Regions from separate parts of the Serratia sp. GW822-FHT06E05 genome, predicted to be linked through region 3. Evidence: predicted binding sites of a transcription regulator. Region 3 holds the regulator's gene; each other region holds the start of a gene.
The links. Region 3 encodes CRP, which controls carbon source genes, mostly activating them, when cyclic AMP is high. Its sites were predicted from a motif close to ATGTGANNNNNNTCACAT; they were not measured.

Region 1 (10,711 bases), on a different contig from region 3:
TATCACCAGGCGGATAAAGAGCGCCACGCCATCGAGGTGCTGATTCGCCAACGCTGCAACGCCTTGATTGTTCATGCTAAAACTCTGTGTGATGCCGAGCTGATCGCCTTTATCGATCAGGTGCCGGGTATGGTGCTGATCAACAGAATCATACCCGGCTATGAACATCGCTGCGTCGGGCTCGATAACGTCAGTGGCGCAGAGATGGCGATGCGTTTGTTGTTGTCGCAGGGCCACCAGCGTATTGGTTATCTGGGCTCGAACCATCCAATCGAAGACGGGCCGCTGCGCCAGCAAGGCTACACGCAGGCGATGGCGGCGGCCGGGCTGGCAACGCCCGACAGCTGGCGCGCCTATGGTTCGCCAGATTTGCAGGGCGGGGAAGAGGCGATGATCGAACTGCTTGGCCGCAACCTGCATCTTAGTGCGGTATTCGCCTACAACGACGCCATGGCCGCCGGGGCGATGGCGGTGCTGAAAGAAAACGGTATCACAGTACCGCAAAACTTTTCGCTGGTTGGGTTCGACGACATCCCTATCGCTCGCTACACCAGCCCCAAGCTCACCACGGTGCGTTACCCGATTGTCACCATGGCGACGCTGGCCACCGAACTGGCCTTGCTGGGCGCGGCAGGCAAGCTGGAGCCGCAGGCCCGCCATTTGTTTATGCCGACCCTGGTCCGACGCCATTCTGTGGCTCCTTGGCAAAGTGAGGCGGCGGTCACTCTCTGAACATTTAATCTTGTGTAACCGTTTTCAATCTGTGAGAAAATTCACAGATTATTAACATCACGCCGTCTATGCTCTAGGCGTTTTCCAGCGTAAAGGCACTTGCCGCTGCTGTTTTAACTCACGCTGGCGCCACATTTTTCAGGAATAACATGATTCACGGATGACAGGGAAACTGCCAGGCCCGGTCGTGCTGACACCGCCGGTTGCCCTTGGCCTAATACCGAGCAAGACCCTACATAAACCGGAGACACACAATGAATAAGAAGGTTTTCACCCTGGCCGCGACGGCCGCAGCCATGATGTTTGGCGCCACAGCTCACGCAGATACCCGTATTGGCGTCACGATTTATAAATATGACGACAACTTTATGTCGGTGGTGCGCAAGGCAATCGAGAAAGACGCCAAGGCCTCTCCGGATGTCACCCTGCTGATGAATGACTCGCAGAACGACCAATCCAAACAAAACGACCAGATCGACGTGCTGATCGCCAAGGGCGTAAAAGCGCTGGCGATTAACCTGGTGGATCCAGCGGCTGCCCCGGTGGTGATTGATAAGGCACGCGCAAACGATATCCCTATCGTGTTCTACAACAAAGAGCCTTCCCGCAAAGCGCTGGACAGCTATGACAAAGCCTATTACGTGGGCACCGACTCTAAAGAGTCCGGCGTGATCCAGGGCCAACTGATTGAGAAACACTGGAAGGCCAACCCGAACTGGGATTTGAATAAAGACGGCCAGATCCAGTATGTGTTGCTGAAAGGTGAACCGGGCCATCCGGATGCAGAAGCGCGTACCACTTACGTGGTGAAAACGCTGAATGACGACGGTATCAAAACTCAGCAACTGCAGATGGACACCGCGATGTGGGACACCGCACAGGCAAAAGACAAGATGGACGCCTGGCTGTCCGGCCCTAACGCCAACAAAATCGAAGTGGTTATCGCCAACAACGATGCCATGGCGATGGGTGCGGTAGAAGCGCTGAAAGCGCATAACAAATCCAGCATCCCGGTATTCGGTGTCGATGCCTTGCCAGAGGCTCTGGCGATGGTGAAATCCGGCGCAATGGCGGGGACGGTGCTGAACGATGCCGACAACCAGGCCAAAGCCACCTTCGAGCTGGCGAAAAACCTGGCGGCGGGCAAACCTGCTGCCGACGGCACCCAATATAAAATCGACAATAAAGTGGTGCGCATTCCTTACGTTGGCGTAGATAAGGACAATTTGTCCAAATTTGTTAAGTAAGTTCTGAATGGCCCCGCCTGCGGTGCGCTGCCCGGCGCCAACACCAGGAAAGCCGCCGGCGGGGTAATTTTTCTTAAAATCACAGCCCAGATCCGATGAGTTTCAAGCTGCAGCTAATTAGGCGGCGGTTTGGAAGGTGTCGGGTCACATAGCCAGGTGTATTTATGGCCGACAGCCCACGCGAATTTTTGCTGGAAATGACTGATATCAGTAAATCATTTCCCGGCGTCAAGGCATTGGATAATGTGAATCTGCGCGTTCGTCCGCACTCCATTCATGCATTAATGGGAGAGAACGGCGCGGGGAAATCGACATTATTAAAATGCCTGTTCGGCATTTATAAAAAGGATGCCGGCAGTATTATTTTTCAGGGCCAGGAAATAGATTTCAAAAGCTCTAAAGAGGCGCTGGAACACGGCGTGTCCATGGTGCATCAGGAATTAAACCTGGTCTTGCAGCGCACCGTGATGGACAACATGTGGTTGGGGCGCTACCCGACCAAGGGCATGTTTGTCGATCAGGACAAGATGCTGAAAGATACCCAGGCGATATTCGACGAGCTGGATATTGATATTAACCCGCGGGATAAAGTGGGCACGCTATCGGTATCGCAAATGCAGATGATTGAAATCGCCAAGGCTTTCTCCTATGACGCCAAGATTGTCATTATGGATGAGCCTACTTCATCGCTGACGGAAAAAGAGGTGAACCACCTGTTCACCATTATCCGCAAGCTGAAGGAACGCGGCTGCGGCATCGTCTATATCTCGCATAAGATGGAAGAGATCTTCCAGCTGTGCGACGAAATCACCATTCTGCGTGATGGCCAGTGGATCGCCACCCAGCCGCTGGAAGGGCTGGATATGGACAAGATCATCTCGATGATGGTGGGGCGTTCGCTCAGCCAGCGTTTCCCCGATCGACAGAATACGCCGGGCGAGGTGATCCTGGAGGTGAAGAACCTGACCTCCTTGCGCCAGCCTTCGATTCGCGACGTCTCTTTCGATCTGCATCAGGGCGAGATCCTCGGCATCGCCGGGCTGGTGGGGGCCAAACGTACCGACATCGTCGAAACCCTGTTTGGCATCCGCGAAAAAATTGCGGGTACCATCAAGCTGCACGGTAAAACCATCAACAACCACAGCGCCAATGAGGCGATAAACCACGGTTTCGCACTGGTTACCGAAGAACGTCGTTCCACCGGGATTTATGCCTATCTGGACGTGGGGTTCAACTCGCTGATCTCCAATATTCGCAACTACAAAAATAAAATCGGCCTGTTGGATAACGCCCGCATGAAAAGCGATACCCAGTGGGTGATCGATGCCATGCGGGTCAAAACCCCGGGCCATCATACCCACATAGGTTCGCTGTCGGGCGGTAATCAGCAGAAGGTGATCATCGGCCGTTGGCTGCTGACTCAGCCGGAAATATTAATGCTGGATGAGCCGACGCGCGGCATTGACGTCGGCGCCAAATTCGAAATTTATCAGCTGATGACCGAACTGGCGAAGAAGGGCAAGGGGATCATTATTGTCTCGTCTGAAATGCCGGAGCTTTTGGGAATTACCGACAGAATACTGGTGATGAGTAATGGTCAGGTTGCGGGCATCGTCAACACCAAACAGACCTCGCAAAATGAAATTTTACGTCTTGCATCCCTGCACCTTTAAGGATCAGAATTATGAACGCGCTGAATAAAAAAACTTTGTTCACCTATTTCAAGGAAGGTGGCATTTACGTAGTGTTGCTGGTGCTGCTGGCAATTATTATTATCCAGGACCCGACCTTCCTCAGTCTAATGAACCTGAGTAATATCCTGACCCAGTCTTCGGTGCGCATCATTATTGCACTGGGCGTGGCGGGGCTGATTGTTACCCAGGGGACTGACCTGTCCGCCGGGCGCCAGGTTGGCCTGGCGGCGGTGATCGCGGCGACGTTGTTGCAGTCGATGGACAACGTGAACAAGGTATTTCCGCATATGGAAACCTGGTCGATCCCGCTGGTGATCCTGCTGGTGTGCGCCGTGGGTGCGGTGATCGGTCTGGTGAACGGTTTGATCATCGCTTACCTCAATGTGACGCCGTTTATTACCACGTTGGGCACCATGATCATCGTTTACGGCATCAACTCGCTGTATTACGACTCCGTTGGCGCATCGCCAGTGGCGGGGTTTGATCCCAAGTTTTCCACCTTTGCCCAGGGGTTCCTGCGTTTTGGCGACTTTAAGCTGTCGTACATCACCTTCTACGCCATCATTGCGATTATTTTTGTCTGGATCCTGTGGAATAAAACTCGCTTCGGCAAAAATATTTTCGCCATCGGCGGCAACCCTGAGGCGGCCAAGGTTTCTGGCGTGAACGTGCCGCTGAACCTGATCATGATTTATGCGCTGTCCGGGGTGTTCTACGCCTTCGGCGGCTTACTGGAAGCGGGCCGTATCGGCAGCGCCACCAATAACCTGGGCTTTATGTATGAACTGGACGCCATTGCCGCGTGCGTGGTGGGCGGGGTGTCCTTTGCCGGCGGTGTCGGGACGGTGCTGGGGGTCGTGACCGGGGTCATCATCTTTACGGTTATCAACTACGGCCTGACCTACATTGGCGTTAACCCTTACTGGCAGTACATCATCAAGGGCGGCATCATTATCTTCGCCGTGGCGTTGGACTCCTTAAAATACGCCAAGAAAAAATAGTTGTGTCTTAGCTATGAAAACGGCCAGCAAATGCTGGCCGTTGCTGTTTCCAGGGCGGGATAAAGCTTATTTGGCCTTTTGTTTTTCCGCAGCCAGCTTGTGTTCCAGCTCAACCAATTGCTCTGGCGAAACTGCCGGGTAGCCTTGGGCATCTTCCGGTACGGTATGCATGCCGGAAATGGGGATCAGTGGTCCGAGGAAGCGCGGCTCGCGTTTTAGTATGTACAAATCGGTCAGCGCGCCAAGGCGGGCGAAGATCTCGCGTGCCCGTACCGTCATCATGTCTTTTGGCGAAGGGACTGCGTAGCACTGAGCCTGGATCCCCATATGCAGCGCGATAAACAGCGCACGCTCGCAATGGAAGCGCTGGGTGATAATGATGAAGTCGTTGGTGTCGAACACTTTGCGGGTGCGTACGATAGAGTCAAGAGTACGGAAACCGGCATAATCCAGCACGATATCGCTGGGCGCCACGCCTGCGGCGATCAAATCGCGGCGCATGGTCATCGGCTCGTTGTAGCTTTGCTGGGCATTGTCGCCGCTCAGCAGCAGGTATTTCACTTTGCCGCTGTTATAGGCATTAATCGCGCCCTGAATGCGGTAGCGATAATATTGGTTGATCACGCCGGTGCGGTAATATTTGGCCGTGCCCAGTACCACGCCGACCTGGCGATGAGGCAGGCCTTGCAGTTCGTCATAGACGTAAGGCGCGGTTTTCCAGCTGATCCAACGATCGAGCGCGAGAGCCGAAAGCATCAACAGCGCAGTGATGATGAACAGGCTGATTATCAGGCGTTTCCACATGTTATTGCCTTACGCGCACAGGGGCCAAAAAAGATGGCTCAAGGCTACTTTACCTGACAGGCCGACGCAAGCTTGACGCCCTATCAAGCAAGCATTGCACCGCATTTTTAGGCAGTTTGAGCATAAAAAAAGCCCGGCGAGCCGGGCCTGATGTTTAACTGCGCAAATCAGAATGAAGTGCGCTTATAGCTGCGGTATTGCGGGCGCCAGAAGTTGTGTTCGATGCCTTTAGACAGCGCTTCTTCTGAGGTGACCACTGCCACACCTTGCAGCTGCGCCGCTTTACCCACTTCCATGGCAATGCACTTGGACACGCCCTGAATATCGTCGATATTCGGCAGCAGTGCGCCATGCCCGTCAGTTGCCAGCGGCGAACAGTCGGCCAGCGCACGGCTGGCGGCCATCAGCATCGCGTCGGTTACGCGGGTGGCACCGGAGGCCAGTACGCCCAATCCAATCCCCGGGAAGATATAGGAGTTGTTGCACTGGGCAATCGGGAATACCTGATCTTTGTAGCTCACCGGCGCAAACGGGCTGCCGGTTGCTACTAATGCAGCGCCTTCGGTCCAGTTAATGATGTCTTCCGGGCGGGCTTCCACGCGGGAGGTTGGGTTGGACAGCGGCATGACGATCGGGCGCGGGCAGTGCTTGTGCATTTCGCGGATCAGTTCTTCGGTAAACAGGCCTGGCTGGCCCGAAACGCCGATCAAAATGGTTGGCTTGGCATTACGCACCACGTCCAGCAGGGAAATGGCGTCGCTTTCTGTTTGCCATGCAGTCAGATTCTCGCTCTTTTGCACCAGCTTGCTCTGGAAATCGAGCAGGTTAGGCAGTTTGTCGGTCAGCAGGCCGAAACGGTCGACCATAAAGACGCGCGCGCGGGCTTCGTCTTCGCTCAGGCCTTCGGATTTCATCTGCGCGATAATTTGCTCGGCAATGCCGCAACCTGCAGAGCCGGCGCCCAGGAAGGTGACGGTCTGATCGCGCAGTTGGCTGCCAGCGGCGCGGCTGGCGGCGATCAGGCTGCCCAGCGTGACGGCTGCGGTGCCCTGAATGTCGTCGTTGAAGCAGCAGATTTCGTCACGGTAGCGGTTCAGCAGCGGGGTGGCGTTATTCTGCGCAAAATCTTCGAACTGCAGCAGCACGTTCGGCCAGCGGCGCTTGACCGCCTGGATAAACTCTTCAACAAAGGCGTGGTATTCGTCGCCTGAAATACGCGGGTGACGCCAGCCCATGTACAGCGGATCGTTCAGGCGCTGCGGGTTGTTGGTGCCGACGTCCAGCACCACCGGCAGGGTATAGGCCGGGCTGATGCCGCCGCAGGCGGTGTACAGCGACAGTTTACCGATTGGAATGCCCATGCCGCCGATACCCTGGTCGCCCAGACCGAGAATGCGCTCACCGTCGGTGACGACGATCACCTTAACGTTTTGCTTGGTGGCGTTTTGCAGCATGTCGTCAATGCGGTCGCGATTAGGGTAGGAGATAAACAGCCCACGCGCCCGGCGGTAAATATCGGAGAAGTGCTCACAGGCCTCACCCACCGTCGGCGTGTAGATGATCGGCATCATCTCGCTCAGGTGCGCTTCCAGCAGGCGATAGAACAGGGTTTCGTTGGTGTCCTGGATATTACGCAGATAAATGTGTTTATCGCTGTCGTTTTTGAAATCCTGGTACTGGCGGTAGGCACGTTCCGCCTGCTCTTCGATGGTTTCTACCGCTTCTGGCAGCAACCCGTGCAGGTTGAAATGGCTGCGTTCATCCTCGGTGAAAGCGCTGCCTTTATTGAGCAGCGGGAATTCCAGCAGAATAGGGCCGGCATAAGGGATGTAGAGAGGGCGTTTGCTTTCGTATTCAAGTTCCATGGCTTTTGCTCTTCAACGTATCGGATAACTTTATGGGCTAGATCCTAAAAGATCGGGGAAATATGTACAGCAATTGTTATCGGATCATGAGGTAAATTGGCGTAATTATCGACGATCAAGTCCTAATTTAACTAAAGAAAGTGTTTTAAGACGTGAATGCCATTGTAATCGGCTGGCGGGGCTGGTAACAGCGGTGCCGGGCAGCACCGCCAGGGGGCAGATTTAGAAAGTGATACGGGTGACATTTTGGCAACCCAGCGCGGCCAACGTGGCGCGGGTGGCATCCCATTGGGTGAGGATGGCACTGTCGGGCTCGGCCAGCACCGCTCGAACCACTTTTTGGCAGTCGCCGCCGGAGACGTTCATCAGAATCAGCGCGGCCTGCAGCGGTGGCAGGCTGGGGTTGAAGGCTGCGTTTTCCGCATAGCGACCGCTATAAATCGTTCCGTCTTCGGCTTCCAGTGCGACGCCGCTGTGGGCATTGCTGTAGGGCGCGTGACTCTGATTGGCGGCAGCCAGCGCGGCCATCTCCAGTTCGTCGGTCAGCGTCAGTTGGAAACCATGATCGACGCGGTCCATCAGCAACGTGGCGATATTCAGGTCTTTCGGGCCGAAGGCATCCGGCAGATAGTCGCCCAGGGTGGCCGGTTCGCGACCGGGCAGACGAATTTTCAGCGTGGTACCACTGTTGAGTTCGTTCATAAACTGACGGCAGTGGCCACAAGGCGTGTAATTAACGGTGATGGAGGCTAACGCTGATTCGCCGCGTAGCCAGGCATGAGTTACGGCACACTGCTCTGCATGAATGGTTTGTTGCATCGGTGCGCCGCTGAACTCCATGTTGGCGCCAAAATACAGGTTGCCGCTCTGCCCGCGAGCAATGGCGCCAACATAAAACTGCGAAATCGGCGCTAACGAGCAGGCCGCCGCCAGCGGCAGCAGAGCGAATGCCAGAGCATCATCATCCAGCCCGCAGCGCTGCTTGATAGCATCCACTTGTTCCGCCTTGAGCATGGCCGGAAAATCAGGCGCATCAAAATAAGGCAGCAGGGCGGATTGCAATGTGGCGGGCAGTTCAGCAAAAGCGGTTTGAAAACGCGGGTGCATAGAAACTCTCTCTACAGGTTAACGGGATAACATTCTAGGCAGCCCAGCGCGAATAAAGTGTGATGCAAATCTCTTTATTGATGAAATCAATGCAATGAAAACCATAAATGCGAGATGTATCGCAAGTTTTAGGCCTTAGGCAAACAGGTGCAACAGCACCGGAAACAGAAACGGCGCCAGCAGCGAGGTGATGATGCCGCAGATCACCAGGGCCAGTGAACCAAATGCCCCTTCCTGATAGTCCATTTCCGCACAGCGTGCCGTGCCCAGCGCATGTGACGCGGTCCCCATTGCCAACCCGCGTGCCGAGCGGGTGGTGATTTTCAATACTTTGAACAGCGTATGCCCGAAAACCGCGCCGAGAATACCGACGAAAATCACGCAAACGGCGCTGATTGCCGGAATGCCGCCGAGCGACTCTGCGACCGCCATGGCGATGGGCGTGGTGACCGATTTTGGCATGATGGAAGCGGCAATTTCCGGCGTGGCCCCCATCCATAAAGCGATGGCGCCGCCGCTGATCATCGCGGTCAGGCTGCCGATAAAGCAGACGGCGATAATGGACTTCCAGCGCGCGCGGATCTGATGCAGCTGTTCATACAGCGGATAAGCCAATGCCACTACGGCCGGTTGCAGCAAGTCATTGAGGATTTTACTGCCCTGAAAATAACGCTCATAAGGAATACCGGTCAGCAACAGCAGGGGGATGATCACCGCCATCGACACCAGCAGTGGGTTCAGCAACGGCATGTTCAGCCATTGCGCCAGTTTGCGCGCTGCAAAATAGATGGCCAGCGTCAGCGGTAATGACCACCAGATTTCATGGATCATTTTTCGCCCTCCGCGGCATCCGGCTTGCCGATGATGGTGCGCTCCCGGTGGAAATAATGTGAGGTGTAGCCGACCACCACCAACACCATCAGGGTGCTGACGATGCAGGACACCACCAGCGGCCCCAGATGCTCGATAATTTGGTCATAGTATTTCATCACTCCCACGCCGATAGGCACGAACAACAGCACCATATAGCGGATCAGCAGGTGGCAACCGGGTTTGACCCATTTGGCCGGCAGAATTTGGGTGGAGAGCAGGGCGAACAGCAACAGCATGCCGATAATGCTGCCCGGAATGGCGATCGGCAGCAGAGCCGCGATGGCATTGCCGGCGAACAGACAAAGGTAGATAAGGACGAATGCCCTCAGGTATTTCCAGCACAGAGTGAGTAGCTTGGCCATAACTTAATCCCGTTTAACCGATGAATTCATCATACAATTAAACTGTGATCTTCGCCACAAATCACACCATGAATTCTCTCTATGGCTACCATGCCGATGGGGCTGGTTGACAACCACGATGAAAAGGGACGCAGGTTTATTCTGCACTGGCGAAGTTGGCATTCTGTTGTTGCCTCTGCGCCAGGCGATGCCCGAGAAAAAAGAATAGCAGGCTGAGCAGCGCAGCAGCAATCAACATCAGAAACATCATTTGCGGCGCGGCGTAGCTGAGAATAAAACCGCACAGTACCGGATTGATGGCGCCGCCCAGAGCGCTTAGGTTTTGTACGCCGTAATAGCTGCCTTTCAGGTGCTGTGGCGCGATGAAGTCGATAAACATATATTCCACCGGGATCACTATGATTTCGCCCAGGGTGAATATCGCCATGGCAAGGATCCAGAGCCAGAGCGATTGCCCGGCCAGCCAAAAACCGATCAGCCCGAGAATGAAAAATAGCGTGCCCAGCGCCAGCCAGCGCAGCATATTTTCCTGACGCATGCCGCGGCTGAGCAGATACTGCAGGGCGATGACGATACAGGCGTTGACGATCATCACCGCCCCAATGACCTGATAAGCGAACTCTGCATTAGAAACGGTGATCAGGTATTGCGATAAATAGCCGGAGAACTGGCCAAAAACCACCGCACCCAGCGTACTGCCAAGGGTAAAGTAAATCAGCCGGCGATCGTTACGCAGGATGGTCAGCGTTTGGCGAAAATTAGGGCGGGCGGCGGGCGTTGCATCCAGCGCGACCGGGGCCGTAGCGGGCTGCTTGCCCAGGATGAAGTTCAGCGTCGCCACCGTGAATAAAGCCAATCCACCGGAAAGGTAAAACGGCAACAGCGGATCCAGACCTGCCACCAGTACCCCCAACGATGATCCAACCGCCCAGCCGACGTTGACCAGCGTATAGTTTATTGAAAAGGCTTTGATGCGCTGCGCGACCGGCAGCCAGTCGGCAAAGCACGCTTTAATGGTGATGCCCA
Region 2 (10,711 bases), on a different contig from region 3:
ACTGGGTAAACCCGAAGCGGTTGGGATCGCGCCTGTACTACAAAATGTTCGGCGGGACCCATCTGGTCAATCGCGCCGGGCTGGCACGCACCTTCCAGAACATCCGTTTGTTCCGCGAAATGTCGGTGGTGGAGAATCTGCTGGTGGCGCAGCACATGCTCAGCAACCGTAATCTGGTCGCCGGGGTGCTCAATACGCCGGGCTATCGCCGGGCGGAAAGCCAGGCGCTGGATCGCGCTTTTTACTGGCTGGAAGTGGTGGAGCTGGTGGACTGCGCCAACCGGCTGGCGGGGGAGATGTCGTACGGCCAGCAGCGGCGGCTGGAGATCGCCCGGGCGATGTGCACCACGCCGGAGATGATCTGCCTTGACGAACCCGCCGCCGGGCTGAACCCGGTGGAGACGGCGACCCTGAGCCGCATTATCCGTTTCCTGCGTCAGCACCACGGCATCACGGTGCTGCTGATCGAGCACGATATGGGCATGGTGATGGAAATTTCCGATCGGGTGATTGTGCTGGACCATGGCGATGTGATCGCCGAAGGCACGCCGAAAGAAATACAGCATAACGACACGGTGATCGCCGCTTACCTTGGCGCGGATGAAGAGGAGCTGGCGGGATGAGCAATGTGATGTTGGAATTTCGCAATGTGGACGTGTTTTACGGCCCGATCCAGGCGTTGCAGCAGGTCTCGTTACAGGTCAATGAAGGGGAAACGGTAGCGCTGATTGGCGCCAACGGCGCGGGCAAGTCCACGCTGCTGATGTCGATCTTCGGCCAACCGCGCATCAGCGGCGGGCAGATCCTGTTTCGCGGAGAGGATATCAGCCAGCGTTCTACCCATTATGTTGCCAGCAGCGGTATCGCCCAGGCGCCGGAGGGGCGACGGATCTTTCCGGACATGAGCGTGGAGGAAAACCTGCTGATGGGCACCATCACTGTCGGCAATCGCTATGTGGATGAAGACCTGCAGCGCATGTTCGAGCTGTTTCCACGCCTGAAGGAGCGGCGCAACCAGCGGGCGATGACCATGTCCGGCGGCGAACAGCAGATGCTGGCGATTGCCCGAGCCTTGATGAGCCGTCCGAAGCTGCTGCTGTTGGATGAGCCGAGCCTGGGGCTGGCACCGATTATCGTCAAACAGATCTTCAGCATTCTGCGCGAATTGACCCGTGGCGGCATGACGCTGTTCCTGGTGGAGCAGAACGCCAACCATGCGCTCAAGCTGTCCGATCGCGGTTATGTGATGGTCAACGGGCAAATCCGGCTGACCGGCAGCGGCGCGGAGCTGTTAAGCAATCAGGAGGTGAGGAAGGCTTATCTGGGCGGCGCTTAAAACTGGCGCTGGATCACACGCACGTTCAGCCGTACCAGAGCGATGATGCCACTGGACAAGATCCGCAGGCCGCGTGGCAAATCGCGGCGGCGGATATCCAGCAACAACACGGTGCGCACCTGGTCGCTGTCGTTCCACACTTCGTGTTCGAAGGTGTCGTCCCACAGCATAAATTCCCCCTCGTTCAGCCGGTACTCCCGCCCGTCGACTTTCAACACCGCAGCGGGTTCACCGTCGGCGCGTTTGGGCATCGACAACACCAGATAGCCGCGCAGAATGCCGCGGAATGGGCCACGGTGCGCGGGCACCTGTTTGCCGGGTGCCAGGAACGACAATGAGGCTGAAAGCACATCCGGGGAAGAGGCGATCAATTGTGCAAGCTGCGGGCAACGGGCGAGGTTGCGCGCTATCGGCTGCCCATAGGCCTGCATGATAAACATCCGCCAGTCGCGAGCGTCGTTGGCGGAGATCGACGCCTGTTCGCTCATGATCTCGTGAAAACGTGGGATATTACGCAGATCTTGCGCTACGGTCAGCGCTTCCTCGCGTATCTGCTGCCAGTGAGCGGTAAAGCGTTGGGCGTCGGGAAACAGCCGGTTGCTGTCGAGGACCGGTGAACTGCTGATGCGGCGATCGTAAATACGGCGAAGAGCAAGCACAGACCAATCGTAGATAGCTGACATAGTGACCTCAATAGCAGTGAGCCGATTTCTCGCCGTCTTAGGGTTGTTTTAGATGTGATTGCCGGACGATCAATTCGCCGGTATACAGCCGTTGTCCGCCGGGTTCGAAGGCCTGCGTCAGGCAGTGAATGCCATCGGCTATCAGCTGCTGCATCGGCTGGCGGTAAGTGGTTAGCTGGTAGCTGGGGGAGGCCGCCAGCTCAATGTCGTCAAAGCCCACCACGGCAATCGGCGCACAGCCCGGCGTGGCGCGTATGGCATCGATAACGCCGACCGCCAGAATGTCGTTCTCGCAAAAAATGGCGTCTATCCGTTGCTCTGCCGGGGTGGCGGCCAGGTAGGTCGAAAAGGCCTCCATCCCGCAAAGACGCTGGTAGTGCGGAGCCTGCAGCACCAGGTTGACCTCACGCTGCTGTTGCGCCAGCGCGGCACGGAAACCGTCCAGGCGGCGCAACTGGGTAGATTCGCTGATTGGTCCCGCCAGATAGCCCATACGCGGGTAATCTTGCTGGAGCAGCAACTCGCCGATATCGAACCCAGCCTGATAACCGTGGGTCGCCAGCACCTGGATATAGGGGCTTTCACTGTAGCGATACAGCACTACCAGCGGAATACGGTGAATGTCCTGCGCCAGGCTGATCAGCCGGTCATTGAGCAGCGTGCCGAGGAACAGCAGCCCGTCCACCTGCATTTGGTCCGCCAGCGTCAGCACCGACTCGTAATCGTGCTCAGAGGTGATATTGAGCAGCAATGCCATATAACCGCGGCTTTGCAACTGCCGGGTCACTTCATCCAGCAGCGTAAAGATATGCGGGTTTTTCAGTTCGTCCGCCACCAGCCCGATGATGCGGGTACTCTTTTTCGACAGGCTGCGCGCCAGCAGGTTAGGGCGATAACCCAATTCACGCGCTGCGGTTTGAACCCGTTGCATGGCCTGCGGTGAGATCGACGCGCCGTCGGTAAAGGCACGCGATACCGTCCATTTAGACACGCCGGCGCGGGCGGCCACATCGCTGGCCGTCGCCTTGCGTGCTGCGGGCGCTTGGGTGGAGCCGGGTTTCTTCGCCATCATCTTTCGCTCGTGATGAAAAAACGGTATGGGTTCAACAGATTAGCACAGCGTGGTCGAATGCGGGAGTTGCCGACGCCGGCGCGAGGATCCTGCGGGCCATCGGCACAACGCAGCGGATCTTTTTAGCGGTATTTTGTGATCCTGATCGGCAGATTTATTATGGCGCATTTGACTTATTTTTAACCCTCTCCAATAGTCCATCGCAAGTGGCATTTGTTGAGCGGTCAAGTTGCTACCTAATTTTGCACCCGGGTGCAGTTAAAATTTGCACCCGGGTGCAATACGGCGAAAACGATGAAATCCAAGGTTTCGGGAGCAACTATGCTAAATGGCGAAAGAAAAACGGCGCGCCCTCTGCGCTGGGCAATGGTCGGCGGCGGGCGGTTGGGGCAGGTGGGCTACAAGCATCGCTGCGGGGCGCTACGGGATAATACCGCTTTTGAGCTGGTGGCCGGCGCGTTTGATATCGTGCCGGATCGCGGCCGCGAGTTTGGCGTGAACCTGGGGGTAGCGGCCGAACGCTGCTATGAAGATTACCGTACGTTGTTCGCTCAAGAGGCGCTGCGTGAGGACGGCATTGAAGTGGTGTCGGTAGCGACGCCGAACGGTACGCATTACGAAATTACCCGTGCGGCGCTGCAGGCCGGGTTGCACGTCATCTGCGAGAAACCGCTGTTTTTCACCAGCCAGGAAGCCTATGAGATTAAAGCGCTGGCGGCGGAAAAAAACCTGATCGTCGGCGTGACTTACGGTTTCTCCGGCCATCCGCTGCTGCTGCAAATGCGCGCGATGATCGCCAACGGCCAGATTGGCGAAGTACGGATGGTGGATCTGCAATATACCCACGGTTTTAATGCCACGGACGAAGTGGATCGCCTCAGCGAAGCGCAGAAATGGCGCATTGACCCCAAGATATCCGGCCCGAGCTTTGTGCTGGGGGATATTTCCACCCACACCTACTACCTCTCCCAATTGGTCATGCCGCAGATGCAGATCCGCGAGCTGCTCTGCGATCGGCAAAGTTTTATTCCCTCACGAGCACCGCTGGAAGACAACGCGCTGGTGATGATGCGCTATGAAAGCGGCGCGGTAGGGCGGATGTGGGCTTCATCGGTGAATGCCGGCGCGATGAGCAGCCAGCGCATTCGCATCGTGGGGTCGAAGGCCAGCCTGGAGTGGAGCGACATCAACCCCAGCGAGCTGCGCTACGAGGTGCAGGGGCAGCCAAACCAGACGCTGTATCGCGGCATGGCATATCTGGACGATACCTGCAACGCCTGGGAACGGCTGGGGGCTTTGCATACCGAAGGCCTGACCGAATCCTGGGCCAACATCTACCTGAAATTTGCTCTGGCTATCGACGCCACCCGCCGCGGCGATCGGCAGGCGCTGGCGCAGCTGGTGTATCCGGATATCGACGCCGGGATCGAGGGCGTACGCTGGATTGAAAACTGCGTGCGTTCCGCCAACCAGGGCGCCCGTTGGGTGGCCTTTGAATAAACCTATTTACCCGGAGCAAGAGCATGAAACTTTCTTTTTGTACCGATAGCCTGGGCCACCTGCCGTTTGAAGCCATGCTGGATCGCCTGGGCGAACTGGGGGTGTTTGGCGTGGAAATGACCACCGGCGGCTGGTCTTCGGCACCGCATCTGGACACCGTGGCGCTGTTACAGGACGCGGGCAAGCGGCGGCGGCTGATGGCAGCGCTGGAAAGCCGCGGCATGAAAATTGCGGCGCTGAACGTTTCCGGTAATCCGCTAGAGCCAGGCGTGCTGGGCGAAAAACACCGCCATGATACCGACAACACGCTGGCTCTGGCCGCCGGCCTGGGGGTGAAAAAAATCGTCATGATGAGCGGATTGCCGCCTGCGGCGCCCGGCGACAGCATCCCTAACTGGATCACCTATACCGTCAGTTGGCCGCCGACGCTGAAAAACTGCCTGGACTACCAGTGGAACGAGGTGGCGATCCCGTATTGGCAGAAGCTGGTGGATAAGGCGCAGGCGTTCGGCATAGAGAAGTTCGCGCTGGAAAATTTCAGCTCGATGCTGGTGTGGAACCCGGACACGCTGTTCAGGCTGCGCGACGCGGTGGGGCCGATGGTGGGCTTGAACCTCGATCCCAGCCATCTGATCTGGATGGGGGCCGATCCGATTGCCGTCGTACGGCGTCTGGGGAACGCGATCCACCACGTGCACGGCAAAGATGTGCGGCTGGAAAGGGGGATAGTGGCGGTCAACGGGCTGCTGGAAACCCGGCCGGTGGAACAGGTTGCACAACGTGCCTGGAACTATGTGGCCGTTGGGTGCGGGCAGGATTTGCAGTGGTGGAAGGAATTCTTCTCGGTGGTACGCATGATGGGTTACAACGACTGGGTCTCGCTGGAGATGGAAGATCTGACCATGTCGGTCGATGCCGGTATTAATACCTCGGTTGAGGCGTTACAACGCTGCATCAGCCAATAACGCCTGTTTATTTCTGCCAAAGGCCTGCAGGTTTGCAGGCCTTTGCGCGGCAAAAGACTGTCGAAAAAAACAGGCCAATAAAAGTGTGATCTATATCGCATTTACCCCGCCAGTTGGTTAAAATATCGCTACTTCCCGCACCTGTCCGGATCTCGTTTAACATGGAACAAACCCAGGTATCTCGCTCAACCGCCTGGTTGCGCGTGGTCATCCTTGCCGTCTCGGCCTTTATCTTCAATACCACCGAATTTATTCCGGTGGGGTTGCTGAGCGACATCGCCAAAAGTTTCTCAATGCAAACCGAGCAAGTGGGTTTGATCATCACTATTTACGCCTGGATTGTCGCCTCCGCCTCTCTGGTGTGTATGCTGCTCACCAGCAAAATTGAACGGCGCAAGCTGCTGATCGGGGTGTTCATACTGTTTATCGCCAGCCATGTGCTGACCGCCGTGGCCTGGAACTTCACCACGCTGGTGATTTCCCGTGCCGGTGTGGCGCTGGCCCACGCGGTATTCTGGTCGATTACCGCCTCGCTGGCGATCCGGGTCGCCCCGGCGGGCAAAAAGGCGCAGGCGCTGAGCCTGCTGGCCGGCGGTACCGCGCTGGCCATGGTGCTCGGCCTGCCGCTGGGTCGCGTGATTGGTCAGATCCTCGGTTGGCGCATGACCTTTATCGGCATCGCGGTTTGCGCCACTCTGGCGCTGGTGCTGCTGTGGCGTCTGCTGCCGGTGCTGAAAAGCGAGCATTCCGGTTCACTGTCCAGCGTGCCGATGCTGTTTAAGCGTCCGGCGCTGGTCAGCCTGTATATGCTGACCATCATCGTGGTGACGGCGAATTTCACCGCCTACAGCTATATCGAACCCTTTATTCAGACCGTGGCCGGGCTGTCGGAAAACTTCACCACCCTGATGCTGTTGCTGTTCGGCGCCGCCGGTATCATTGGCAGCCTGCTGTTTAGCCGCTTCAGCGAACGTTTTCCGTCGGGCTTTTTCATCGGCGCCATCGCGCTGTTGATGCTGAGTCTGCTGCTGCTGTTGCCGGCCTCCGGCAATGAAAATCACCTGACGCTGCTGTTTGCGGTGTGGGGCATGGCCATTATGGCGATTGGCCTGTCGATGCAGGCCAAGGTGTTAAACCTGGCGCCGGACGCCACCGACGTGGCGATGTCGATCTACTCCGGGCTGTACAACTTTGGTATCGGCGGCGGCGCGCTGCTGGGTAACCAGGTCAGCCGGCATCTGGGCATGGGCAACATCGGTTTTGTCGCTGCACCGCTGGCGCTGATCGCCCTCGGCTGGTGTGTGCTGAACTTTTACCGCAGCGAACGCCTGCAACACCACCACATCCGCTAAGCCCCACCGCACGACAGCGGGCCATCAGTTCGCTGTCGTGCATTGCTACTCCGGTTGAATTTTCTCTCAGCAAAACAGATTGCTGCAGTTTTTTATGCTTAAAATTTTTTCATAGTCTGCTAATTAAATATTTAACTCCGACGCCGAGCCGATAGCATAGAAAACTATCGATTATGTTATGGCGAGGTTAATGGTGAGTGAGTCTTTGGTTGCGGGAAGCGTGGGGGCGGCCCAGTCGCCGATCCATGAACGGGATCTGTCGGCAAGAATAGATGCATTGCCCACCTCTGCCGGGCTGTGGCGGTTTATTGCCTTGCTGGCGTTAGGCGGCTTTTTTGAACTCTACGACCTGTTCCAGACCGGATACATCAGCACCGGCTTAATCGCCGAAGGCATCTTCCATACCGGAGCGAAGGGCGTGTTCGGTGTCTCCGACCAGGCGGCATTCGCCTCCGCCACCTTCCTTGGCCTGTTTATCGGCGCCAGCCTGCTCAGCCCCTATGCCGACCGCTTTGGCCGCCGCACCACCTTTATGTTTGCCCTGGCCTGGTATGGCATCTTTTCGCTGTGTCTGGCTTTTCAGCATCAGGCCGAATGGGTGATCTTCCTGCGCTTTTTGGTCGGTGTCGGCTTGGGTATTGAGCTGGTGACGATCGATACTTACCTGACCGAATGGGTGCCCGCACATCTGCGCACCCGGGCGTTTGCCTTTTCCTTCTTCATTCAGTTTCTCTCGGTGCCGACGGTGGCGTTAATGTCGTGGTGGCTGGTGCCGCAAACCATCCTGGGCCTGAGCGGCTGGCGTTACGTGGTGATCGCCGGTGCGGTGGCTTCGCTGGTGATCTGGCTGGTGCGTAAAGGCCTGCCGGAATCGCCGCGCTGGCTGGCACAGCAGCGGCGCTACCCGGAGGTCCGGCAGGTGATGCAGGCGATGGAACGACGCTGCGGCGTCACCCATACGGCGGATTTCCCCGCGCATGACGCGCAAGCACACAGCGAAATGCCAGCGCAGGGGAGCTTTAAGGATATTTGGTCGCCGCGTTACTGCAGTCGTACCCTGATGCTGGTGGTGATGAATTTCTTCCAGGCCATCGGATTCTTTGGCTTTGGCAACTGGCTGCCCGCTTTGCTGGCCGGAAAGGGAGCCTCCATCACCCACAGCTTGCTGTATGCCTTCTTTATTACTCTGGCTTACCCGTTGGGATCGCTGCTGTGCAGCCGCTATGCCGACAAGATGGAAAACAAGTGGCAGATTGTACTTTCCTGCCTGGTGACGGTGATCTTCGGCTCGCTGTTTGCCCTGCAAAACAACCCCGTCTGGCTGATCCTTTGCGGTTTCTTCATCACCTGGTCCAATGCCTGGCTGACCTACAGCTACCATTCTTATCAATCGGAAGTGTTCCCGACCTACATACGCGCCCGCGCTGTCGGCTTTTGCTATTCGTTCAGCCGATTGTCGACGGTATTCAGCAGCCTGATCATCGGTATCATTCTGCAATACGGCGGCTCGGTGGGGGTTATCGCGTTTATCGTGGCCAGCATGCTGATGGTGATGGTGGTGATCGGCGTGTTTGGCCCGAAAACGCGCGGTATCGATCTGGAAAATATTTGAGTACTACTCGCGCGAGATCCTGTGAAATAAAAAGCCCGCTTAAGCTGACCTAAGCGGGCTTTCAGGCTACTGACAAAGCCTTCACTGGTGTTTGGCGTAGGGGCGCTGCATGCTGCGCCCGTTACGTCTCTTAGGCGAGATCAAAACGATCGAGGTTCATCACCTTAGTCCAGGCGGCGACAAAGTCGCGTACGAAGCTGCCCTGGGCGTCTGCGCTGCCGTAAACTTCCGACAACGCCCGCAGCTGAGAGTGCGAACCGAAGATCAGATCGGCACGCGTCGCCGTCCATTTGAGCGCACCCGTTTGGCTGTCGCGCCCTTCAAACACGCCGTCTTCGTTGGCCGCCTTCCAGGTGGTGCCCATATCCAGCAAATTGACGAAGAAGTCGTTGGTCAGCGCCTGTGGGCGTTGGGTCAACACGCCGTGCTGGCTTTGACCGACGTTGGCGTTCAGCACCCGTAACCCGCCCACCAATACCGTCATTTCCGGTGCGGTCAGCGTCAACAGCTGCGCTTTATCGACCAACAGCGCCTCGGCCGGCACGCTGAATTGCTGCTTCAGGTAGTTGCGGAAGCCATCGGCCACCGGTTCCATCGCTTCGAAGGATTCGACGTCGGTCTGCTCCTGCGTTGCGTCCATGCGGCCCGGCGTGAAGGGAACGCTCACCGGGTGCCCGGCGCTGATCGCCGCCTTTTCGATGCCGGCCGCACCGGCCAGCACGATCACATCCGCCAGCGAGACGCGTTTATTACCTGACTGCGCCTGGTTAAAGGCCTGCTGAATACCTTCCAACGTGGCCAGGGTTTGTGCCAACTGAGCAGGCTCGTTCACCGCCCAATCCTTTTGTGGCGCTAGACGAATACGCGCCCCGTTGGCGCCGCCGCGTTTGTCGGAACCGCGGAAGCTGGAGGCGGATGCCCAGGCGGTGGAAACCAGCACTGATACCGGCAGGCCCGAGGCCAGGATCCGGGTTTTAAGATCGGCAATATCCTGATCGTTGATCAACTGATGATCGACCGCCGGGATCGGATCCTGCCAAATCAGCTCTTCGGCCGGCACTTCCGGGCCGAGATAGCGAGCGCGCGGCCCCATATCGCGGTGGGTCAGTTTGTACCAGGCGCGAGCGAAGGCGTCGGCAAGCTGATCGGGATGTTCATAGAAACGGCGTGAGATCTTTTCATAGGCCGGATCAAAACGCAGCGACAGGTCAGTCGTCAGCATGGTCGGGCGCTGCTTTTTGTTGGGATCAAAGGCATCGGGAATGGTTTCGCCGACGTCTTTGGCCACCCACTGGTGTGCACCGGCCGGGCTTTGCGTCAGCTCCCACTCGTATTCGAACAGGTGCCGGAAGAAGTCGTGGTTCCACTGGGTTGGGGTGGTGGTCCAGGTGACTTCCAAACCGCTGGTGATGGCGTCTTTACCCTTGCCGGTACCGAAGCTGCTATGCCAGCCGAGGCCCTGCAGCTCAAGGCCTGCGCTTTCAGGATCGTCACCGACGTGCGACGCCGGGCCCGCGCCGTGGGTCTTGCCGAAGGTGTGGCCGCCGGCAATCAGCGCCACGGTTTCTTCGTCGTTCATCGCCATGCGGGCGAAGGTTTCGCGGATGTCGCGCGCCGCAGCGACCGGATCGGGGTTGCCGTCCGGGCCTTCCGGGTTGACGTAGATCAGGCCCATTTGCACTGCGGCCAATGGGTCCTCAAGGTCGCGATCGCCCGAGTAGCGGCTGTTCTGACCGCCGCTCAGTTCCAGCCAGATCTTTTCCGAGCCCCAGTAAACATCATCCGGTTCCCAGGTGTCGGCGCGGCCGCCCGCGTAGCCAAAGGTTTTAAAGCCCATGGATTCAAGCGCCACGTTGCCGGTCAGGATAATCAGGTCGGCCCAGGAAATTTTACGGCCATATTTTTGCTTAATCGGCCACAGCAGGCGGCGGGCCTTATCGAGGCTGACGTTGTCGGGCCAACTGTTGAGCGGCGCAAAACGCTGCTGACCTTCACCCGCACCGCCGCGACCGTCGCCGATGCGGTAGGTCCCGGCGCTGTGCCAGGCCATGCGGATGAACAGGCCGCCATAGTGGCCAAAGTCTGCCGGCCACCACTCCTGCGAGTCGGTCATCAGGGCGTGCAGGTCTTGTTTCACCGCCGCCAGATCAAGGCTGTTGAAGGCTTTGGCGTAGTCGAAATCCGGGTCCAT
Region 3 (10,711 bases):
GACGAAAAAGGGCGCCCAAACGTGGTGGAACGGGCGATGGTGATCGCGCCGGAATCCAAGATGGGCATGCTGGGGGCGGAAGGGCTGAACAGTGCGATCAATAAGTCGCCGCTGTACGGTCGTTATGAGGATATGGTGGACCGCGAGTCCGCCTACGAGAAGCTGTCTGCGGAAGGTTTCGCCACCGTCGGTGCACCGCAAGCGGGCCAACCGGCGCAGCAACCCCAGGCGCAGCAGCAGGCGGGTGGCGGCCTGATGGGCGGCCTGAACGATATTCTGTTCGGCTCTACCGGCCCACGCGGCGGCAAGCGCGACGGCATAGTTCAAACCGCCGCCAAGAGCATGGCACGCGATCTCGGTCGACAGATCCTGCGCGGCGTGCTGGGCTCGATCATGGGCGGTCGCAAGAAGTAAGCTGAAATTATCGGTAGCGGCAGTATCGTGAGGGCGTTGTATACTGCGCCCGTGTAAATCGGGGCGGCATATTCGCCCCTGCGATGATGTCTGTTGGAAACACTATGCTGCTGTTGATCGATAACTACGACTCTTTTACCTATAACCTTTACCAGTACTTTTGCGAATTAGGCGCGGAGGTGCTGGTGAAGCGTAACGACGAGCTGCAACTGGCCGATATCGAAAGGCTGGCGCCGCAGCGTCTGGTGATCTCTCCTGGGCCCTGTACCCCGAATGAAGCCGGCATCTCATTAGCTGCCATCCAACATTTTGCCGGCAAGCTGCCGATCCTCGGCGTTTGTCTGGGGCACCAGGCGCTGGGGCAGGCATTCGGTGCTAAGGTGGTGCGCGCCCGCGAGGTGATGCACGGCAAGACCTCGGCGATCCGCCATCTCGACAGCGGTGTTTTTCGTGGGTTGAACAACCCGCTGACCGTTACCCGTTACCATTCGTTGGTGCTTGAAGCTGCTACTTTGCCGGACTGTTTTGAAGTTACCGCCTGGAGCGAACGCGACGGCGTACGTGATGAGATCATGGGCATCCGTCACCGGCAGTTGGCGCTGGAAGGGGTACAGTTCCACCCAGAAAGCATTCTCAGCGAACAGGGGCATCAGCTGTTGGATAATTTCCTTAAAAGTTAATTGCTTAGATTTTTTTTAGTCGCCAAGGTGATTTGCGTTTGCCCTTTAATGGTTTTTTATGCATATTTTGTGATTATATTTTCATTCAATTGCCATTAAAAAACTGAGTTACTTTCAGGGTGGACCCCATAATGACCGAAAAATCTGCAGTAACCCGCAGCACCTTTGATCAGGTTATCCTGCCTGTTTATGCACCTGCTCAGTTTGTCCCGGTCAGGGGCAAAGGCAGCCGCGTATGGGACCAGCAAGGGAAAGAGTACATCGATTTCTCCGGCGGTATTGCGGTGACGGCGTTGGGGCACTGCCACCCGGCGTTGGTTGAGGCGCTGAAACAGCAGGGCGAAACCCTGTGGCATACCAGCAACGTGTTCACCAACGAACCGGCGCTGCGCCTGGCGACCAAGCTAATTAACGCCACCTTTGCCGATCGGGTGTTTTTCGCCAATTCCGGCGCAGAGGCTAACGAAGCTGCCTTCAAACTGGCGCGTCATTATGCGATTACCCGCCACAGTCCGTACAAAACCAAAATCATCGCGTTCTATAACGCGTTTCACGGCCGCACGCTGTTTACCGTCTCTGTAGGCGGACAGGCCAAATATTCCGACGGCTTTGGGCCCAAACCGGCTGATATCGTACACGTACCGTTCAACGATCTGGCCGCGGTGAAAGCGGTGATGGACGACCATACCTGCGCGGTGGTAATGGAGCCGATCCAGGGTGAGGGGGGGATTACCCCGGTAGACGCCGACTTCCTCAAGGGTGTACGCGAACTGTGCGACCAGCATCAGGCGCTGCTGGTATTCGACGAAGTGCAAAGTGGCATGGGGCGCAGTGGCAAACTGTTCGCCTATATGCACTATGGCGTGACGCCAGACATCCTGACCACGGCCAAGGCGCTTGGCGGTGGCTTCCCGGTTAGCGCGATGCTGACCACCGAAGAGATTGCCTCGGTGATGCAGGTGGGCACCCATGGCACCACCTACGGCGGCAACCCGTTGGCCTGCGCGGTGGCGGAGGCGGCGCTGGACGTGATCAATACGCCAGAAGTGCTCAGTGGCATTGAACTGCGTCATGGACTGTACGTGCAGGCGTTAAAACAGATTGGCGAGAAATATGGTGTTTTCAGCGACATTCGCGGCATGGGCCTGCTGATTGGTGCCGAATTGACGAAAAATTACCACGGCAAGGCGCGTGATTTCCTGACTGCCGCCGCTGCACGCGGGTTGATGATCCTCAATGCAGGGCCAAACGTGATTCGTTTTGCGCCTTCGCTGGTGGTAGCAACCGAGGATATTGACGAAGGGATGGCGCTGTTTGAGCTGGCCGTGCAGGACGTGATTGGCGCTTAATGCATAAGGGCACCGAGGGTGCCCTGAGTTTGATGACAAAGTGGTCTGTGAGCCCGAGATACTCGGGTCTAGCGCACCGAGGGGCGGTCTCCCTAATAACAAGCTTTGTCAGCAGTCTGAGGGCGCCGGCGGCGCCCTTATTGATCGCGCAGTTTGCGTTTCAGCCAGATACCATGGTGCGGACGCTGGCGCCAGGCCAGTGACGAGATGGTGTGCATGACGCTCAGATGGGACAAAATCCGCCGCAGATGGCGTTCCATTTCAGTCACCGGCATATCCGGCTGCAAATCCGGTGGCTGCATAATGCCGTTGCCACTGCTCGGCCCGTCGTATTCAAGCCGCTGCTGACAGCTTTGCAGCGCGATTTCACAAGACTGCAAATACTCCTCCGCCAGCTTTGGCGTCAGCATATAGTGCTCGCGCGCCAGAATGGTCATCGCATTCAGGTGTTCGACAATAAACTGGCTGTGCGTAACCCACAGGCGCATATCTGCCAGGTAGCTCGATTCAAATCCCGGCTCCTGCATCGCCTGATTGAGTGAGGTGAACAGCGCGTTGTGCGCCTGATTGACCTGCATGCGGGCATAAGCCAGCGCACTGGGATCGGGTTCTTGCTCTTCCAGCAACAGGCGCAGCGCCTGCTGATCGTTTTCCAACGCCTGATGGGCGTTCTTGCGTAGCAGACCGCTTTGCCACTGTGGCCACAGCCAGATGGTGCTGCCGAACACCAGTACGCAGCCGATCAGCGTGTCGATCAGGCGCGGCACCAGGAAGTGGGTGCCGTTCAGTGCCAACAGTTGCAGGGTGTAAACCGCCGTCACCGTAAAGCCAATTACCGCCAGCCCGTAATTTTTACGTGAAACCAGATAGGCCAGCAGCGTGATCACCAGCATCACGCCCAGCGTCTCAGCCTCGGGCAGCTGCAGTTGCAGTAACCCGGCGGCAATCACCAACCCAACCAAGGTGCCGAGCGCACGGTGCTGGATGCGCACCCGGGTGGCGTTGTAGCCGTTTTGGCTCACCAGCATGATGGTCAGCAAGATCCAGTAAGGTTTTGGCAGATTGAAAATCATGCCCAGGCTGCTGCCCGCTGCCAGGGTGACTCCCAGCCGGGACGCATTGCGCAGGGCGTTGGATTTGAACGACAGGTAACTGACCAGCGCGGGCCAGAATGGCAGACGGTTTTGATTGGCCATCAGATCGCGTCGGTAGAGTGGGTGCTGGGTGCGCAGCAGGCGGGCGATGCGGCTGAAGTGGTAATAACAGAATTGGCCGACCGGGTTGTCCGGGTGCTGTGTCGCCACTTTTTCCAGGGCTGCCAACTCATGGTCCATGTTGAAACGCTGAGAATGCTGATGATAGAGGATATAGTGCGCTACCGTGCGCAGCCGATTGGCAATCACCTGTGCATTGCGGCGGATAATGGCTTCGGCCTGGCTCTGCTCTACCAGTTTTTGGACCTCTTCCGGCAGGTGCAGGCTGACGGTGATATGTTCCTGCAAATCCAGCGCGACCTGAAAGGTGCGTTGCAGGCGCTTTTGTTCGAGATTGCTGGCATGGGGCAGAAAATTAAGCTGCTGATACAGCAAGGTGATCAGGTCCATGACCTTTTGCTGGCGCACCAGCAGCGGTGGTAAGGCGGTCTGCGGATCGGTGTGCTGGGTCAACAGCGAATATTTGGCTTCGAAGTAGTCCGCCAGCTCCAGATAGAGCTGATTGAGCGACTCGCGCATCGGTTGCTCTTTCCACAGCTTGAACCAGAACCAGGTAAACAGGCCGTACCAGGCGGTACCCACGATATATAATACCGGCGCGTGCCAAAGCGGTACCGTACCGGCCATGCTGAGGGAGAAGATGGCGGCAACCAGCGCGGCGGGCAGCAGGCGGGCGTGCAGTGGGCTGATTTCGCCGCTGACGCCAAGCAACAGTGCCAGGCCGAGCATCAATGCGGGCAGCGGCACTTGCCACAGCAGTGCCTGTTGCAGCAGCAGGCTGCTAAGCGCAAAGAGCGAACCGCCGACGATCAGGCGTTTAAAGAAACGTTTGTGGGGCGTGTCCAGCCCGGCGATGTTGCAGCAGGCGGGAACCAGGGAAAATAGCAGGCCGTATTGCAGTTGGCCGATCAACAGCCCGAGCAGAACCGGCAGGCACAGCACCAGCGTTTGTCGCAGTGCATAGTTGACTTCCGGATGATAAATCAGTCGGCGCCACATGATAAATCGGGGAATAAAAAAACGGCGCGAATTATCGCGCCGTTTTTTCAGTGATTAACGGGTGCCGTAAACGACAATAGTTTTGCCGTGAGCGGAGATCAGGTTTTGATCTTCCAGCATTTTCAGAATACGACCCACGGTTTCACGAGAGCAACCGACGATCTGGCCAATTTCCTGACGGGTGATTTTAATCTGCATGCCATCCGGATGGGTCATGGCATCAGGCTGTTTCGCCAGGTTCAGCAGGGTTTGCGCGATGCGGCCCGTAACGTCCAGGAAGGCGAGGTTACCCACTTTCTCAGAGGTTATCTGCAGGCGGTTTGCCATCTGGGCAGACAGGCGCATCAGGATGTCCGGGTTTACCTGAATCAGCTGGCGGAATTTCTTGTAGGAAATTTCAGCCACTTCACAGGCGGTCTTCGCCCTAACCCAGGCGCTACGCTCCTGACCTTCTTCAAACAATCCAAGCTCGCCGATGAAATCCCCCTGGTTAAGGTAGGACAGGATCATCTCTTTACCTTCTTCATCCTTAATCAGCACCGCGACGGAGCCTTTGACGATGTAGTAAAGCGTTTCGGCTTTTTCACCTTGGTGAATCAGCGTACTTTTGGATGGATATTTGTGGATATGGCAATGAGACAGGAACCATTCGAGAGTAGGGTCTGTTTGCGGTTTGCCGAGAACCATTCGCTGTTATCCTCTGTTGTTATCGCTGCCTTGTGTCACAGGGGTCAGAGTTCCCTGTAAAACGTGCTGTCGCCGTTGTTTTAATGGTGGCTATCAGCAGGTTTTGAGGCGTGTCATAAATATACGCTGTCGCTCTAGCATATTAACTTGCCGGGAGAGCTGCAAGCTACATTCTGTTAACATACCGGTAAAGGAGCCTTTCCCTGGGAGTTTCCCTGAAATCAGTGTCCCGGAAAGATTTATTGCGGCTCTGTTTGTAGCACAGAGTGAGGCGGGTGTCTCGTGTTGTCTCGCTTCAGCATGATTAGCATCAGGTTCCGTTGCCAGTTTCTATGCGAAAGCGTACTCTGATTTTAAGAAATTAACCGGAGTGACCAGCATGCAGGCAAGAGTTAAGTGGGTGGAAGGGTTGACGTTTCTGGGTGAATCCGCGTCTGGCCATCAGGTATTGATGGACGGCAACGCTGGTGATAAAGCACCCAGTCCGATGGAAATGGTGCTGATGTCAGTAGGGGGCTGCAGTGCTATCGACGTGGTGTCGATCCTGCAAAAAGGACGCAACGACGTGCGTGATTGCGAGGTGAAACTGACCTCTGAACGCCGCGAAGAAGCGCCACGGTTGTTTACCCATATCAACCTGCATTTTATCGTGACCGGCAAAGATTTGAGCGACAAGATCGTGGAACGTGCGGTCAACCTGTCAGCTGAGAAGTACTGTTCGGTTTCACTGATGCTGAGCAAAGCCGCCAGCGTGACCCACAGTTTTGAAATCCGCGACCTGGCGTAACGGATAAAGGGGGCGCGGTTGTACCGCGCCCCGTAGATTACTCGATTTTTTTTCCTTCCAGCAGTCGCTGCACCAGCGGCGCCATGATCAGTTCCATCGCCAGCCCCATTTTGCCACCCGGCACCACCAGCGTATTGATATGCGAGATAAAAGATCCCTGCAGCATTGCCAGCAGATAAGGGAAGTCAATCTGGTCCAGCCCGCGGAAGTGGATGACCACAAAGCTCTCGTCCAGCGAAGGGATAGCCTTAGCGGCGAACGGGTTGGAGGTGTCTACCGTCGGCACCCGTTGGAAGTTGATATGGGTACGTGAAAACTGCGGCGTGATGTAGTTGATGTAGTCTTCCATCGAACGAACCACCGAATCCATTACCGCTTCGCGGGAGTGACCGCGTTCACCGGTATCGCGGATCAGCTTCTGGATCCATTCCAGGTTTACGATCGGTACTACGCCGACCAGCAGATCGACGTGTTTGGCCACGTCGATATGTTCGGTCACGACGCCACCGTGGAGCCCTTCGTAGAACAGCACGTCGGTCGGCGCCGGCAAGGCTTCCCATGGGGTGAAAGTGCCGGGAACCTGATTATAGGGTACCGCTTCATCGTAGGTATGAAGATACTTGCGTGAGCGACCGGTGCCGTTTTTGCCGTAGTCGAGAAAGCTTTGTTGCAGCAGGCCGAAGTCATTGGCTTCGGGGCCGAAATAGCTGATATGGCGGCCGAGATCGCGCGCTTTGCGGATCGCTGCGTCCATTTCCGGCCGGGTGTAGCGGTGGAAACTGTCGCCTTCCAGCTCGGCGGCGCGGATGTTCAACTGCTGAAAGATTTTACGGAACGCCACGCTGGTGGTGGTGGTGCCGGCCCCGCTGGAGCCGGTCACTGCGATAACGGGATGTTTGGCGGACATGGTGGTAGGTCACTCCGTGTTAAATGCGCAGGCGTCAGATATGATTATTGGTCTGTTTGACGCCCTTTCGCCAAGGGCAAAATTCCGCGCGTTGGTTTGCAATAACCCATTGTTACCTGATTTTTTCCGTCAGTCATAGAACCGATCGCCACTAAATTTCTTCCTGCCCGGCGCGGAACTGGCCGCGCGGCATGATGTTGACGGTCTCATGCAGTTCTGACCAAACCAGCAACACCTCGCCGTTTTTCAACTGGCGGCGCACGTCTTCCACTTTCTGTTCCAGCGAGCGTTCGTGCTCGCCGTAGTCGGTGCCTTCGCGTAACACAAAGGACTCGATCAGGCTGTTTAGGGTCTCAGTTTCCAGTTCTTTCCAGGGGATAATCACGTGGTTGTGTCCAGATAAGGGGAAAGCCAGGATGGAATACGGTATTCCAGCCACATTTGGGGGTGTTTCAAGGTGCCGCCGACAAAACCGACGTGGCCGCCAAACTCGGTCAACTGATACTCAATGTTGTGCGGCAGCGTGGTGACCTCGGGGATCACTTCGTCGGTCATAAAGGGATCGTCTTTGGCATGGATGATCAATAACGGCGTCTGGATCGCCGGCAACAACGGCAGGGCGCTGCAACGGCGATAATAATCACTGGCGTCGCTGAAGCCGTGAATGCGCGAGGTGATGGCGTCATCAAAGTCGCGGATCCGGCGCAACGCTTTGAGCTGCGGCAGCTTGAGCGGCAACGTGTCAGGGTAGTGCAGCAGCTTGCGGGTGGCATTTTGTTTGAGTTGCCCAAGCAGATAGCGCTGATAAACGCGCGAAAAGCCTTGTTCCATACGCCACGAACAGGGCTCCAGCATCAGCGGTGCTGAAACCACGACCGCCGCCTGCAGCAGACTGTCCGCCCCCTGCTGTGCCAGGTAGCAGGCCAGCATGTTGCCGCCGAGCGAGACCCCGACCGCGGCGGTGGGGGCTTCACCGTAGGTTGCGCGCAGCCACTGCAGGAAGAAACGCGCATCTTCCGTTTCTCCGGAGTGATAGATGCGCTGCTTGCGGTTCGGCACGCCGCTGCAGCCGCGAAAATGCATCACCACGCCAAGCCAGCCTTTTTCACGCCAGGCGTTGAGTTGACCGTGAGCGTAGGGGCTGTAGAAATTGCCTTCCAGTCCGTGGAACAGTACCACGCGCGGCTTGCCGGCAGCCTGAGCCGGATCTTCGCTCCAGGCGAGATCGACAAAGTCGCCGTCGGGTAATTCCAGCCGTTGCCAATGTGGTTTTAGCTGCACGCGGCGGCGCACCAGCCTTGGCAGCAGCGTCTGCAGATGCGGATTACTGGCCCCGGTCAAAGGGCGAAAGGATTCATGCATAACCTGAGTAAAAATCTTATTGGCGGCTATTGTGGGATTAATAGTGCGCTGTTAGCTTCACTATCCTGAACTGACAATAATACTGCAAAAAATCACCCTGGGTGAGGAGCACCCACCTCATGGAACCGAGTTTATTTCTTTCGATGTTAGGCTTCCTGTGGGTCGCCGCAATCACGCCAGGCCCTAATAATATGTTGCTGACCACCTCCGGCGCCAATTTTGGTTTTATGCGCTCGCTGCTGTTGATGATAGGCATCATGCTGGGGATGCAAAGTATATTGCTGCTGGTGGCGTTCGGGGTCGGCAGCCTGATCCTGGTTTATCCTGCGCTGCACCTGGTGCTGAAAATCCTCGGCAGCCTGTACCTGTTATGGCTGGCGTGGAAAGTGGCCACTGCCGCTTATGAAAAGCTGGAGACCGACGTGGCCCCGCCCAAACCGATACGCTTGTATCAGGGCTGGCTGTTGCAGTTCCTTAATCCCAAGGCCTGGCTGATGGCGCTGGGGGCGGTGGCCAGTTTTAGCCTGGCAGGCGACAGGTACAACACGTCGATTGTGGCGATCTCGCTGGGCATTTTGGTGGTGAATATCGTTGCCGGGGTGATTTGGCTCGGCTTCGGCACGGTGATTGGCCGCCTGTTACGCAGCAAAAAGGCCTGGATCATCTTTAATCTGTCTATGGGGCTGCTGACGGCGGCCTGTGTGTTACTCATCTGGCATTAAGGAGTTGCGGATGGCAGAAAATTACTTCCACGTAGTGGCCTTCACCGGCGAAGGGCTTCGCGGCAATCCGGCCGGCGTATGCCTGCTGAGACAACCGTTGTCGACCGCCGAGATGCAAGCGATCGCCAATGAGCTGAGCCTGCCTGAAACCAGCTTCGTCTGGGACGATGGCGATATGTCGGCCATCCGCTGGTTTACTCCCCATCGTGAGGTGGATCTGTGCGGCCACGGCACGCTGGCGGCGGCGCACGTGATGTTCAGCGCGGTCAATCCGGCGTTGCAGGATATCCGTTTCCGTTCGGCAAGCGGTGATTTGTACGTTAAGCGCGACGCCGAAGATGGCGAACGCTTGATCCTGGATTTTCCGTCCCGACCGCCGCAAAAAATCGCGATGCCTGCCGGGCTGAGCGCGCTATTGGGCGTTGAACCGCAGGAAGTGTGGCAAGCCAATGCGCTGCTGGTGGTGCTGGAAAACGAAGCGCAGGTGCGAGCGTTGCAGCCGGATATCCCGGCGTTGATTACTTTGGCCGGGCGCGCGGTGATCGCCAGCGCACCGGGCGAAACGGTAGATTTCGTTTCGCGCTATTTCACGCTGGACGGCGGCGAGGATCCGGTTACCGGCTCTGCACACTGCACGTTGATGCCTTACTGGAGCGCCCGTCTCGGCCGCCATCAATTACACGCGCGGCAGATTTCGGCGCGCGGCGGTGAGCTGTTCTGCGAACTGAAAGGCGACCGTACCCTGATAGGCGGCTATGCGCAGATTTTTTTGCGTGGCGAACTGCGCCTGTAATCAGATGGGGTTCGTTTCAACCAGCCACCGCCCGCGCCTTTTTATCTTAATGTGAGAACACTGACGCGGGCCCCTAAAAGATTCCCTGGAGGGATTCCGCCACATCGGGGTGATTTGATTAAATATTCCCATAAGTAATAACGCAGAGTTTTTTATTCTTTTATAGCTCGCCAACGCTCAGATAAAACTGTCAGCAACTGAACAGACTTTTATCAACGGAGCGATCATGGCGAGCAAACTCTTTGCATTACGCAGCGCGGTACTACTGGCGTTGTCACTCAGCGCGGCCAGCGCCTATGCGGTGGACGTGACCGTGGCCTACCAGACATCGGCGGAACCCGCCAAGGTGGCGCAGGCGGAAAACAGCTTCGCCAAACAGTCCGGCGCTACCGTTGACTGGCGCAAATTCGACAGTGGCTCCAGCGTGCTGCGCGCATTGGCTTCCGGGGATGTACAGATCGGCAACATCGGTTCCAGCCCATTGGCGGTGGCTGCCAGCCAAAAACTGCCTATCGAAGTGTTTCTGATCGCCTCCCAGCTCGGCAGTTCCGAAGCGCTGGTGGTGAAAAAAGAGATTAAAAGCCCGCAGGATCTGATCGGTAAGCGCATCGCCGTACCCTTTATCTCAACCACGCACTACAGCCTGTTGGCTTCTCTGAAGCACTGGGGCATCAAGCCAGAGCAGGTCAAAATCCTCAATCTGCAACCGCCGGCCATCGCCGCGGCCTGGCAGCGCGGTGATATCGATGGCGCCTATGTTTGGGCCCCGGTGGTCAATGAGTTGGCCAAACAGGGCA

Region 1: a site for CRP is predicted at 8,508-8,525, ahead of cdd (cytidine deaminase). Genes of this name have one in related genera too.
Region 2: a site for CRP is predicted at 5,640-5,657, ahead of AC1RKC_RS16195 (sugar transporter). Genes of this name have one in related genera too.

What each region holds. Positions count from the first base shown of each region.
Region 1 covers NZ_JBXALM010000001.1:1,254,619-1,265,329, reverse strand. Annotated here, with positions in the region: gene galS (HTH-type transcriptional regulator GalS) at 1-732, shown strand, start outside; gene mglB (galactose/glucose ABC transporter substrate-binding protein MglB) at 987-1,979, shown strand; gene mglA (galactose/methyl galactoside ABC transporter ATP-binding protein MglA) at 2,144-3,652, shown strand; gene mglC (galactose/methyl galactoside ABC transporter permease MglC) at 3,664-4,674, shown strand; gene sanA (outer membrane permeability protein SanA) at 4,741-5,478, opposite strand; gene AC1RKC_RS05900 (NAD-dependent malic enzyme) at 5,646-7,343, opposite strand; gene cdd (cytidine deaminase) at 7,566-8,450, opposite strand; gene AC1RKC_RS05890 (CidB/LrgB family autolysis modulator) at 8,586-9,281, opposite strand; gene AC1RKC_RS05885 (CidA/LrgA family protein) at 9,278-9,685, opposite strand; gene AC1RKC_RS05880 (MFS transporter) at 9,822-10,711, opposite strand, start outside.
Region 2 covers NZ_JBXALM010000006.1:276,066-286,776, forward strand. Annotated here, with positions in the region: gene AC1RKC_RS16165 (ABC transporter ATP-binding protein) at 1-623, shown strand, start outside; gene AC1RKC_RS16170 (ABC transporter ATP-binding protein) at 620-1,336, shown strand; gene AC1RKC_RS16175 (aspartyl/asparaginyl beta-hydroxylase domain-containing protein) at 1,333-2,019, opposite strand; gene AC1RKC_RS16180 (LacI family DNA-binding transcriptional regulator) at 2,057-3,091, opposite strand; gene AC1RKC_RS16185 (Gfo/Idh/MocA family protein) at 3,413-4,591, shown strand; gene AC1RKC_RS16190 (sugar phosphate isomerase/epimerase family protein) at 4,615-5,556, shown strand; gene AC1RKC_RS16195 (sugar transporter) at 5,718-6,908, shown strand; gene AC1RKC_RS16200 (MFS transporter) at 7,099-8,520, shown strand; gene katG (catalase/peroxidase HPI) at 8,651-10,711, opposite strand, start outside.
Region 3 covers NZ_JBXALM010000011.1:185,917-196,627, forward strand. Annotated here, with positions in the region: gene AC1RKC_RS21575 (helicase HerA-like domain-containing protein) at 1-414, shown strand, start outside; gene AC1RKC_RS21580 (aminodeoxychorismate synthase component II) at 519-1,094, shown strand; gene argD (bifunctional acetylornithine/succinyldiaminopimelate transaminase) at 1,226-2,443, shown strand; gene AC1RKC_RS21590 (YccS/YhfK family putative transporter) at 2,581-4,656, opposite strand; gene crp (cAMP-activated global transcriptional regulator CRP) at 4,711-5,343, opposite strand; gene AC1RKC_RS21600 (OsmC family protein) at 5,723-6,130, shown strand; gene AC1RKC_RS21605 (phosphoribulokinase) at 6,168-7,037, opposite strand; gene AC1RKC_RS21610 (YheU family protein) at 7,189-7,422, opposite strand; gene AC1RKC_RS21615 (hydrolase) at 7,419-8,399, opposite strand; gene AC1RKC_RS21620 (LysE family translocator) at 8,519-9,121, shown strand; gene AC1RKC_RS21625 (PhzF family phenazine biosynthesis protein) at 9,132-9,914, shown strand; gene tauA (taurine ABC transporter substrate-binding protein) at 10,141-10,711, shown strand, end outside.